DNA from 3 places in the Paenibacillus azoreducens genome. Region 1 is predicted to be linked to each of the others. Evidence: riboswitches for the same ligand, from Rfam matches in the RefSeq annotation. Region 1 holds a riboswitch; each other region holds the start of a gene.
The links. A riboswitch is a leader RNA that binds a small molecule or an ion and turns the genes downstream of it on or off. The one in region 1 is predicted to bind cyclic di-GMP.
Positions count from the first base shown of each region.

Region 2: linked by a shared signal. The riboswitch ahead of L6442_RS01430 (S-layer homology domain-containing protein) and the one ahead of L6442_RS30330 (non-ribosomal peptide synthetase) in region 1 are both predicted to bind cyclic di-GMP.
Region 3: linked by a shared signal. The riboswitch ahead of L6442_RS33160 (PEP-utilizing enzyme) and the one ahead of L6442_RS30330 (non-ribosomal peptide synthetase) in region 1 are both predicted to bind cyclic di-GMP.

Region 1 covers NZ_AP025343.1:6,746,868-6,751,015, forward strand. Annotated here, with positions in the region: gene L6442_RS30330 (non-ribosomal peptide synthetase) at 1-1,606, opposite strand, end outside; cyclic di-GMP riboswitch class I at 1,925-2,012, opposite strand; gene L6442_RS30335 (4'-phosphopantetheinyl transferase family protein) at 2,196-2,909, opposite strand; gene L6442_RS30340 (hypothetical protein) at 2,948-3,103, opposite strand; gene L6442_RS33230 (MFS transporter) at 3,246-4,142, opposite strand.
Region 2 covers NZ_AP025343.1:303,651-307,798, reverse strand. Annotated here, with positions in the region: gene L6442_RS01430 (S-layer homology domain-containing protein) at 1-1,616, opposite strand, end outside; cyclic di-GMP riboswitch class I at 1,686-1,774, opposite strand; gene L6442_RS01425 (nSTAND1 domain-containing NTPase) at 2,079-4,148, opposite strand, start outside.
Region 3 covers NZ_AP025343.1:4,575,390-4,579,537, reverse strand. Annotated here, with positions in the region: gene L6442_RS20145 (fibronectin type III domain-containing protein) at 1-90, shown strand, start outside; gene L6442_RS20140 (hypothetical protein) at 298-558, shown strand; gene L6442_RS20135 (fibronectin type III domain-containing protein) at 527-961, shown strand; cyclic di-GMP riboswitch class I at 1,008-1,095, shown strand; gene L6442_RS33160 (PEP-utilizing enzyme) at 1,326-1,439, shown strand; gene L6442_RS20130 (MDR family MFS transporter) at 1,674-3,125, shown strand; gene L6442_RS20125 (FAD-dependent oxidoreductase) at 3,227-4,148, shown strand, end outside.

The DNA of each region.
Region 1 (4,148 bases):
TTACGACGGTGTTTTCTGTCGGACCGTAGCAATTGTACAAGTCATAGTGCTGCTTGCTGAACGTCTTCAGTTTGTCGCCACCCGCAAGCAGCACACGCAAAGACGGGTTGTCCAGCGTCATGAAATGCTCGCAAAACTGCGTCGGTAAAAAGCTGATAGTAATGGCATTTTGCTTGAAATATGTATGTAATTGGCCTGCATCAAGCCGAATGTCCTCCGGAATGACATGAAGCGCTGCGCCGGACACAAGGTAAGGGAAGATTTCCCACACGGAAGCATCGAATCCAAAACCTGCATATTTCGTGGCCCGGTCCTGATCCGTAACCTTGAATTCTTTGATATGCCATGCGCACAGATTAATAAGCGAACGATGTTCCACCATGACGCCTTTCGGTCGTCCGGTCGATCCCGATGTATAGATGATATATGCCAGATCATCGGCCTGAACTCCCTCTCCGTGCTTCAGCCCCGCCTCCTCAACTAAAGGAGCCGAAATGTCCGAACCCGCTGCCGCGCATATGATTTCACCTTTAAAGCGGACGTCTTCGCCAAGCTCCACTTTTGGCTCGGTCACAAGCAATTCCGTCCCGCTGTCTTCCAGCATGTACAGGATTCGTTCAGCCGGATACGCCGGGTCGATAGGCAAGTATGCGGCGCCTGTTTTCAGAATCGCGAGCGTACCGATAATCATCTCCAGAGATGGCGTCGCAATAATGCCGACGATATGTCCCCGGCTCGCCCCTTTACGGATCAGTTCGCCAGCAAGTTTATCAGCCCTTGCATTCAGTTCCTTGTATGTCAGTGATTCATCACGATAGACGACTGCAACGTTATCGGGAGTCTTCTGTACTTGATCCTCAAACATCCCGTGAATAGTGCGGTTCAGATCCACCGGCTCCCCAGTGCTGTTCCACTTGGACAGCAAATCCGCCTCTTCTTGTGAAATCAAGCTGAACCCGCCGATCGCGGCATCCGGATTCGACAGCCACTCTGTCACGATGGCTTGCAGGTGAAGGCACATGCGGCTGATAAAATGATCCGAAAAGGCATTTGCCGAGTACAAAATCTCCAGCCCGCCCTCGTTGTTATCGCATAATTTCACCGCAGCATCCAGCTTACCCAGCAGTTCTTCGTGCGGCACCGCTTCCCCGAACAGGATGGCGGTATTGCAAACCGGAGCTGTGCCCGCCAGCCCGCAAACTTCCGAAACCTCTTGCAGGCTCACAGCCTGATGAGCATGTTCGGACATGACGGAAGCGGTTTGTTGTACCAACGCCCGAAGCGGCGTCGTTCCTTGGGCCGTCATGATCAACGGATATGCTTGGTCTGCAGAGCCGATCGCGGCAAAAGCCACCTCTTCTTTCCGCAAATACTTTACGAGGAGCATGCCCCAGGCAGCGCCCAGCAGTTCATTTGGAGCAATTTGCGCCGTTTCGCAAGCTTGCTGAATTTTCAGACCCAGCCCGTCCGGCCAGGCATACTTGAATTTTTGCAGCCGGGGCGCATCCTTCCCTGAGCGGGTCCTCAGGATCGTGCGTTCTTCCAACGGTTTCATATATTCTTTCCATTTCTCCACAGCAGATCTTTCCTTTGTTAACTCCGACATGTACATCTTCCTTTGCATCATCATAGTTGTTAAATAGACCGAGCATAACAAAAACATCGATCGACGCACTTCCAATGAAGAAAGACCGCGTTTAGCGGTAGTTTTTCTTGCGATATAAGGACGCAGGCTCTTGATGTCTATACTTTCTTATATCTAAACAAAAACGTCTATCGACGCACTTCCAATGAAGAAAGACCGCGTTTAGCGGTTTCTTGCGATTATAGAATTTTCAAGCTCCGCTGAAATGTAAAAATTCTATAATCATAACAAAAAACTCTACTTACCGAGAGTAGAGTTGCGTAATTGCGAAAAACATCTTTCGGCAGCTGGCTGGCATGACGCAAACCCGTCTTTAGCCCCTTTAGCTTTGTGTCCCTATCTTTCGATAGGTTTACCTTTTGGAGTTTTCATTGTGCAGATATTCTGATATAACTTGGACCAACACTTCAATCCATCTTCTAATATATATCATGATGATGCAAAAAGTACAGGTGGATTTTTTCCATAAAGAGGTAATAAAAGTGTCTACATCCCGAATTTAAGTGAAATTTCACTGTATATCATTGTTATGGAATATAATGTAAAACGCTCAGCGTGACCCACTTTGCAGACCGATGAAGCCGAGCATAAGCTCGTTCATGGACATGTCTACCCGGTTGATTGGTATATCTTGTACCGCTGTGCAAATGGCCATTTGATAGGCTGGATCAAACGAAACCATTCTAAGGGAACGATCCGTATCTACTAATCCTTGCCGGGCCATGCGAAAACTTTCCCCCTCCTTTATCGTTTCAAGCGAGGACAAGTTTTCAGCCAGACCTTTCCCCGTTGCTTTCACGTAACTCTCCTTCAACGTCCATAACTTTAAAAAATATGTATCCCTTTGATCCTTAGGCTGGCCGAACCATTCATGCAGCTCCTTCGGCGTTAGACACATTCGGGCTACTCCCTCTTCCGCTTTCCCGATCATCTCGATGTCGATCCCGACAGGTCCTTCAGCGCTGACGGCACATACGACCCATGCATGGGAGTGGGATACGTTAAAATGGAAGTCCGGAAATTCCTTCAGGGATGGTTTGCCATAACCATCCCTGAGAAATTCCACCCTATGAAGCCCGATACCATTCACTTGGCAGGCGACAATCCGCTTCAAAACCGCCGAAACGATTTCGCGGACCGCATCCGCTTCTTTTCGGTATCTGGCCGCTTTATTTCTGACATCCACGGGCAAATTCTCAAGCGCCTGCTTGAAAACGGCCCGGTCGTACTCATCCACAAGTTTCACGGCATAAATTAGCGCCATGTCCGCCACCCTTTTTTTTGGGAAAAGGCCCTCTTCGGTTACAGAATCAACCCGAGCTTGCGGGCCTGCTCCTCAGTTAAAATATACTCCTCGTTCGGCCACACCTCATCCTCGTTATATACACCGAACATCTTCATTACGTCAATCCATATTCCCTTCTCAACCGCTTCCGCTTGGGTAATGATGACTTTCATGAAAATCAGCCTCCTTGCCGGATATTTATTCAGCATCCCCGCAAAAAATCCTTTTATCCGCGCCCGATTCTGTCCGTCATTTTGCGGTTCATATGCCTACTATTACCCGTTGTCTGAAGGCCGGGATGAAATGGCTTTTATTCTAAGCTCGTTTCTGCTTTGGGGCTGCCGAAGGCCCTTGGGCAAATTGCATGCGTCCCGCACCCATCATAGATACCGACACCAGCGCGAAGAAGACCGGGATCAGCGCCCATAAAAAAGTATGATCCACGGATAGAGATAATGCTGAACTAATCTTTTCCATCACCTGCGGCGGAATCAGCTCCCTTGCCTCCGGGGTCAGCATGTGCTGCGGGTCGGCGCCTGCCGGCATGTTCCGGCTTGCTGCGCCCAGTTTTTCCGTTAGTTGTCCTTTGAAATCATTACGCTGAATGATGCCGAAAATCGTAATCCCGATCGTCATCCCCAGCGAACGCAGAAACGAAATCGTCGAGTTAGCCGATCCCCGCTGCCGCATCTCCATGCCCTGAATCGCCGACATGCTCAGCACGGAAAAGGAGAAGCCGATGCCAAATCCGGTTATCATCATATACACGGAAAGGATAATCCTGGAAGTATCCGGCGTAATTGTCGCCAGCAAAAACATACCCAGCAAAAATACAACAGCCGAAAAGATCATGATTCTGCGGAACGACATTTTGGAGGATAACATGCCGCCTACCTGTGAAGCAACCACGGAGCTAAGCGTCAGCGGAAGCAGGATTAATCCGGAGTTTGTCGCACTTCCACCCATAACCCCTTGTACGAAGATCGGAATATAAACCGCTGCCGTAATAAACGCCGCTCCATAAAACAGTGCTGCGGCGCTGCTCGCGGCGAACAGCCTTTTCCGGAACATCCCATACGATATTATAGGCTCCGCCGCCCTTCTCTCCACAAGCAGGAAGACGATAAACAGCAGGGCAAACGCTGCAAACAATCCCATAATAATAAACGAATCCCAGGCATATTTATTGCCCCCGAGCTCCAGCGCAAACATCAGGCT
Region 2 (4,148 bases), 870 kb from region 1:
AGCAGAATTTGCTGTCCCTTAATGCCCTTTGCTTCCGACGGTTCAGCCAGTACTTTATTCGTTCCTTTTTCTAAATACTTGACCGCTACATGCTGCTCGGCAGCCTCCATGAACCCGAACCAGACCGTTGGGGTCGGTTTATCTATAGTCAAGTTCACTTTGGTAGGATTGTCGCCTACTTCGAGCTGATAACCTTCGACGTTAGGAGCCGCCACGGAATACGTTTTATTGATATCCAGCGATTCCTTCCCGTCCTGCTTGAACGGCTGATTGTACAATTGCTGCGCAAGCTCGGCTTTTTCGACAACCACGCCTTCGGCATTGACCGGCTGACCATCTGCATTCACTCGATAGCCTTTTATGGTAATGGACCCTTTACCAAAGTTCACCTTCGGTACTTCGAAGTTCTTCGTAACATTATCCTTATTAATGTCAGTATAGTTTATGGTTGTGGTTCCATTGGTCGGATACAACGTATCCGGATCAGGATGTTTCTTCGGATCCATTTCGACCTTGTAGGTCAAAGTAGCCGGAGAACCCTCCATAATGCTGCCGACGTTCCATGTGAAGGTTTCCGTTTTGTCGTCCCAAGCAATGGTTCCTTGCGAAACCTTCGGTTCGCCGACCTTGTTGAACATCTCGCCCATGGGATCGGTGACGACAGCTTTCTGGGCAGCGTAGGAAATCTGACCTGACAGCTCGGAGAATACCTTGCTCAAATCCGCGCTGCTGGATGAATAATAACCTTTGTTCTGGGCGCTGTTCAGCACGTATTTGGCGTCGGCGTCTTTTCCGACTTCAAGACCGATCGAGTAAATGCCTATGCCCCCGTCCCAGGCAAGTTTGGCTTCCGATAAGGATGCAATACCATTGTTTGTTACGTTTTTGCCGTTAACGGTATATACCTGGCGGCCTATTCCAAAAAATCCTTCATCCAGTTTGTAATCCTTGCCGTTACCGAGAATCTGATTGTCATTATAATCGAAATCGTACAAGGTAAAGTCAAACTTTTTGTCCGGCCAGCCAAAGGCCGCTGCATGCGACGCCTTGTAACTGTAAGTCGGCGCGCCGTCGCTTAATAACACGATAACCTTATTTTGCGCCTGGCTTCCCGCCAGCATCATGCGTGCTTTATTCAATCCCGCCTGAATGTTGGTGCCTTCTCCGCTGACAGTGATTTCTTTGATTACGTTCTTTAACCTGTCCTTCTGTCCGAATTCAACAAAGGAGGATTTTTCACTCGCCGTCTTATCGAAAGTCACGACTGCGATTCTCGTCGTCGAATCTTTGATCAGCAGATTATCGATAAACTTGTTCGCCGCTGACTTGGCATTGGTCATCCGGCCCGATTTGTCCATACTTCCGGACCGGTCGATGACCAGCACGACATCCGAGGTCGTTTTAATGTTCTTTCCTTCAACAGTCAACGTGATATTCCATTGACCTTTCCCTGCAGGATCGGCCGTCTTGGTCAGATTGACTGCTCCGGGATTCGGCCAGATAAGCTCGTTTGATGCTGCGGATACCCGGCTTAAGAATAGATTGCCTGGAATGAATCCTGTGAACACCGTCAATATGAACAGCCATGATACTACAAGTTTTAAACCCCGCTTCATCTCTTCCTCCTTGATTTTTTGGTTTAAGTTCCCCGGAACACAAAAAAGCCCGGCTGCATTAACGATATTAATTGCAACCGGACGATCATAAGTCATAAAGACTGTTAGACTCCAAGGCTTTGCGAGCTAACCTTTCGATTAGTGTGCCAAAATATAAAATTGTCGTTATTGCAGATGTGCGTAATCTTAATCCCTGTCCATGGATCTACCAAAAGTTAGTATATAGGAACTGTCGATCAATATAAACCAATCAAAATGCGTTGTCAATCACCAAAATACGCACCAATAAAAAAACTTTTTCGGTCCCCCTTTTGCTTCCATCATTAGGCACCCCGAGCAAGTCTAACTTCCAGGCATCGAATATGTAATCATGAAGATCAGCATCGACTCATTCATTTTAGCATGATCTTCTTCCGTTCCCGTCTCAAATCAGTCTCATTTTTCCTGTACTCTCAAGATATCCTAATGTTCAGGTTCCATGGCGCTATTTTGAAGCTGTGCCGCCAGCACCCGGGCAAAATTGGCAATCGCTTTTTTCAGATAGCGATAGAAGGTCGCCCTGCTCATGCTGCACTCCAACGCTGCGGCATCCGAATTACCGGCGTGCTGCCAATAAGCGGCGTATAAAAGGGAACCGTATTCTTCCGTCAGCCCGGCTTCCCCGGATATTTTCATTAACCGGAGCATGAACCGCTGTAAATCGATGCCGCTGCCCACGCCAGGAAATGCACCCGCATATTTCTCCAGTTCCACCGGATCATGCAGCGACAGAAGTATTTTTCTTAATTGCCGTTCTTGATCGCCTGGGCTCAACGCGTGGAAGACATCCATCATAACGCTCTCCATCTCCCCGCTTCCTTTAAAAAACGAAAGCACCCAATCTCCAAAATTCCCCTCGCGGAGGTCGAGTTCCAATATATGGGCTTCCGCCCATGATACGTCGCAATTTCGGGTGGCCGTCGGCCGGATGCGGAAACCGATACCGCGCAGCTGCTGCTTTAGGACATCGTTGGTAGCAACGAGAATGGCCCGGCTTCCATCCCCAAGCAGGGACAAATGATCCAGCATTAAGAGCCCGATGATCTCTTCCTTCGAATAACCCGACATCGAATTCGTAGCGGCGGTCAATACCGGGAAGTATGTATCTGCCTTGTCAGGCTCGCATTTCCATTCCTCTTCCGTGAAGCATTCCGACAATTCATTCGGAAAATAACGCTGAAGGAGCAAACCCGTTTCATAATAGACCAGTACAATGATAAACATGCCGGCGGGCCGTCCTTGGCTATCGCGTACAATCGCGATGCTTTCGGGAAAGCGGTCGGCAAGCTCATCCAGAAAATCATGGTAGGACCGGTTCATATGAGGATCGACGCTGTAAACGCACCATTCTTCCAGCATCTGGTGCAGATTGGGCAGGTCCGCAGCGTTAGGCTGCTCAAGAGGAGGGATCGAATCGCCCGAAAAATCCGCATACCCTCTGTGGGGAGATAGGAGCTCCTTGCTCAGCATCAGCATTTGCGACGCGATTCCGCGGCGCTGCTTGCGGTCCGCACGCTGGAACTTCCCATACAGCAGCTGTGCCGAGGAGCACTGCAGCTCAAGAAGCCGCTTCGGTTCCCGCTGCCGGAAGTCCTTCAGCAGATGCATTCTGGCAACGTCATGCAGCGCCAGCCCCCCAGTTCCGGAACGAACGAAGGATAGTCCGGCCAGCTCGCGAAACTGCTGCGTAGTGACCGTCCTGCCGGTCAAACGGGACAGCATCTCCTGATTGGCTTCGGGTAGGACCGTTAGAACATCCACCATCGGCTGCAGCTTCTCCGAGGCCAGTTCGCGAAGCACGCGGGCGCTGATGGACTGCGAAATAATCTGTTTGTCCGGCCCGCAAGCCTTGTCTTTGATGGCCGTTTCGACGGACAAAGCCAAAGCCAGCGGATGGCCATCGCTCAACCTCGCCAGCCGTCCAACCGTTTCGTCCGGGAAAGTCCCGAAGGATTGGATATAGTCGACCATTTCTTGATTCGTAAAATGCGCCAGCCGAAACTCCGTCATTCTGAGCCCCCATACTGGATGGGTAATCCATGTTATAGGCAGGCGCGGCCGCGAAGCAAGCAGAACCGCGACGCCTGCGGAAGACAGCTTGGGCAAAAACGCATCCAGCAGCCAGCCCTCAAGCAGGGACAGCTCCTCGAAATTATCTATGAACAGCATAACCCGCTTCAGCGGTCCGGCTTTCGTCAAAATGCGCAGCGAACCCGGTTCGGCTTGCTCCAGCTGTTCCAGTGAGGCGGCAGCCGATAAACTCTCCAAAAAGGACGCCGGCGTAGGCGTAAATGACCGGCCATCCAACCACAGGCATACACAACCCGCATTTTTGCCGAGCCGGGACAGCTGTGACATTAAGGAGGATTTTCCGATCCCTCCCATGCCGGTGATCGAAAATATCCGGCTCCTTGCCGTTTCATCCTGAAGCCACTTCGATAACTGCGACCGTTCCTCCACCCTTCCGACAAAGCGGTCGGCTTCCTGTGCTAT
Region 3 (4,148 bases), 2.2 Mb from region 1:
TTTAATTCAGTTGTCAATGACACCTTCTCACCAGTTACCTCGCTAGGGCCGGGCACGCTTTACGATACACTAGCCATGCGTAAAACCTAATATAAAGCGTCAGGAACTAAAGGGCGCACGAAAAAGTTTAAACTTTATCCAGAATTGGGTCTTCCCAAGCCAAAAAAAATTCTCCTAATGTGAAAGTGTGGCACATGTTATCCATCACACTCACAAAAGGAGAACTCCCAATGGATGGTGTTGCCGGTGAAGAGCTTCTTTGCGCGGTGTTTTCAGTTTTCATGTTAGGTTGTTTGCATGGCTAGTGTTTACGATATTGTTACTTCGGCAATTAATGAGAACGGAGAAGGAAAAACGGTTCACACCGGATTTTTAACTCTACCGGACCAGCCGGGTGTATTTACCCATCTGCAAATTGGGGAGAGAACTATCGATCTAGCATGGAATCGAGTCGAAACAGCGATTGGTTACTTGCTTGATCGAGAGCTTGAAAATATATATTCCGGAGATGATACTCATTACCAGGATGCCGGATTGGAATCTTGGATCGCCTTATAACTACCGCGTAGCTGCAGAAAACGATACGGGAGAAGGGGAATATTCGGAGCTTCATGATATTTGGACGCTGCCGAGTGAGCCTGACTCTTTTGACGTAGCAGAAGTAACCACCACCGAAATAACAGCCCATTGGTCGTCGGTACCCGGAGAGGAAGGATATGTCTTCCTCGTTAATGGAGAAGAAACGGAACAACTTCCAACAGGTTCTACGGAATATACAATAACCAGCTTAACCGCAGGCACCACCTATAAGCTTGGGATAAAGGCTGTGAACCGCAGTGGATCCGGAGCAGTGAAAATCTTGTCTGTAACAACACTTCCAGAAGCGCCAGTGGTGGTGGAAGACCCCCGTGGAGGTTCGAGTCCTCTCGACCGCATCACTTTATCAATGATAGGTTTCTGATCTGCTTTTTCTGGCAGAACAGGAACCTTTTTGTTATGTAATATCCTTAAGTAAACGGCAAAGCTGTCGAAAGGCAGTGCACGCAAAGCCCGCAGATCTTCTCACTGCTTAAGTGATGACCGCCGGTTTACTAACCTGCCAAGCACGGCCTATGGGGTCGTGTTTTTATTATTTGTTTGTATAGAAAACTGAGGAGAGCACGATGATATTCGAAGCAGATTTGCAGTGTGTACGAGGGCAAAGTCTGTATCGTGATGAATCCTTCGGAGTTCAAGAAGCTGAGAAAGGGGGATATTCTCGTTTCCACTTATAGCGCGCTGATCTGGACACCTTTATTTAAGATTGCCGGTGCCCTGTTACGAAAATTGGGAGCGCAACCTCCCATGCGGCGATTGTAGCAAGAGAATATAGTATTCCAGCTGTCGTCGCCATTGAGAATGTCACAAATACATTGAAAGTGGAGAGCGGATTAAAGTAGATGGTACGAATGGCATTATTACATGGTAAACATAAGTATGTTACCACAGTTACGCGGAGCGAAGGGCACGAAAAGGAGAAATAAATGAATTGCCGCAGCAGTATGTGTCGAAACTGTCTGCAATTTTAACGAACAGTGTACTTGACGAACGGTGTTCGTGATGGTATAACTGAGATGTTCCTATTGTAGTTCATTAAATGGTTCTTCTAAATTAAACAGAAAGAAGCGTGAAACATGCAGTCAACAAATAATTCAGGGAGTACGCAAGCCGCATTTTCATTGAAACAAATATTGCCGGTGTTGCTTGCTGTGGCTTCTGGGATGTTTCTTGTCATCTTGGATAGCACAATTATGAATGTCGCAGTTCCGAAATTGGTAAGCGCCTTTCATACGAATCTTAGCACCATTCAATGGGTAATTACTGCCTACACGTTGTCATTGTCGGCCGTCATTCCGCTCGCAGGTTGGTTCTCGGACCGTTTCTCACCGAAACGGATGTTTATGACGAGCATCGTGCTGTTCGTTGTCGCTTCTGTGTTATGTGCGCTGGCTCAGACGCCTGAGCAACTGATCCTATTCCGAATCATCCAAGGACTCGGAGGTGGCATGGTTGCTCCAATCGGGATTGCAACAACCTTCTCCATTTCTCCTCCTGACAAGCGAGGTTCAGTAATGGGTATTCTCGGCATTCCGATGCTGCTCGCTCCGATTCTTGGTCCCATTCTGTCGGGCTGGCTCATTGAGTATATGAATTGGCATTGGATATTTCTCATCAATGTGCCTGTTGGTCTAATCGCGCTCTTGATGGCTTGGAGGTATCTGCCTACAGCGAAGCCGCGGCATAACAGTAAGCTAGATGTAGTGGGCGCACTCTTGGCTCCGGTTTCCTTTGCATCGCTTGTGTTCGCAGTTCATCAAGGAGGTGAGAAGGGATGGTCTGATATATGGACGCTTGTTTCGCTTGTATGCGGAATTCTCCTGCTGGCTATATTTATCTGGCATGAACTGCGGCAAAAATATCCGCTTCTGGAGCTTAGGGTGTTCCGCTCTCCTGCATTCGTTCATGGGATTATCGTTGCTTGGCTCAATCAGATCGCATTGTTCGGTAGCATTCTATTATTCCCGCTGTTTTTGCAGCAGGCAAAGGGACTTTCGCCGCTTGAGGCGGGGCTGTATGTCATCCCGCAGGCAATCCTGTCGACGATCGGGATCAACGTCGGTGGTAAGTTGTTTGACCGTTTCGGAGTTCGCCCGGTTGCCTTGATTGGTATTCTGTCCTTATCCGGATCGTTACTTGCCTTGACACAAATTACTGCCCATACCAGTCCGTTGTACATCATGTGCAGCTTTGCCTTCGCAGGGCTTGGCCAGGGCTTAACGTTGATGCAGATCAATACCCATGTGCTCAAGTCGGCTCCGAAGGAATTAGTCAGCCGCGTGACACCGATAACGACTTCTGCCCAGCAAATTATGTCATCTTTCGGTGTAACGATTACGATGGCTTTTCTTTCTGGACAGATTAGAAAACTTCCAGTCGATCATACACTCGATCAGTTAGGGCATGCTTTTGGTTCTACGTTCTGGATTACGTTTGGATTTGCAGTGGCTGCACTTGTGCTCAGTTTATTTTTCGCAAAACGTACCGATACTACAACTGCGCGATCCCAGTCACCTCAATCGAAGTAGCTTTCACTAACGTAAAAGCCCATCTACTGCCTTAAACGAACGGTGTTCCTTAAGAACGTTGTTCGTATAAAATCCCATAATTAAGCTAAGGAGAGATTAAAATGACAACTACTACGAAAAATCAAAAGCATATCGCCATTATCGGAGGCGGCCCAGGTGGACTCACACTTGCACTTATTCTTCAACAACATGGCATTCCAACGGTTATTTATGAACGTGAGATGGCAGACAAGAGCCACGAGCGCGGGGGTTCTCTTGACATACATGAGGACTCCGGGCAGCAAGCGCTAAAGGAAGCAGGACTTTATGAGGCTTTTCAAAAAGTGGCACGATACGAAGGCGAGGACTTTCGGTTATTCGATAAGACTGGAAAATGCTTCATTGATGAAGTGGCCGATGAGGATGCTCCAGGAGGCCGGCCAGAGATCGATCGTGGCGTGCTTTGCGAATTACTTTTAAGCAAGTTAGACTCAGCGATCATCCGGTACGGATATAAACTGAACAAGGCCGTTTCACTCGCCAATGGCATGACCGAGCTTCATTTCGAGAACGGCTTCGTAGATACCGCGCATCTCGTAGTTGGAGCGGACGGCGCCTTCTCCCGTGTTCGTCCACTGCTTTCGGATACGGATGTCAGTTATTCGGGACTAACCATGTTCGAGCTAAATGTAGTGGACGCTGCTAATCGTCATCCTGATTTAGCAGCATTTAACCGTCGTGGTAAAGTGTTTGCATTGGACGATCACAAAGGCATTTTGGGGCAGTTGAATGGCGACGGGCGCATTAAAGTGTATGCGAGTCTGAAGGTTGATCGGGAATGGCTCGATACAATCGGTATTGGGTCTGAAAATCCGCAGGATGCGAAAGCAAAACTGCTAGAGCTCTTCCAAGATTGGGATGAATCGCTAAAGAATTATATCCGCTATGCGGCAGAAGTTGTTCTTCCAAGACGGATCTACATGTTACCGATCGGGTTTAAGTGGAACAGAAATCCCGGCGTTACTCTTATCGGTGACGCGGCTC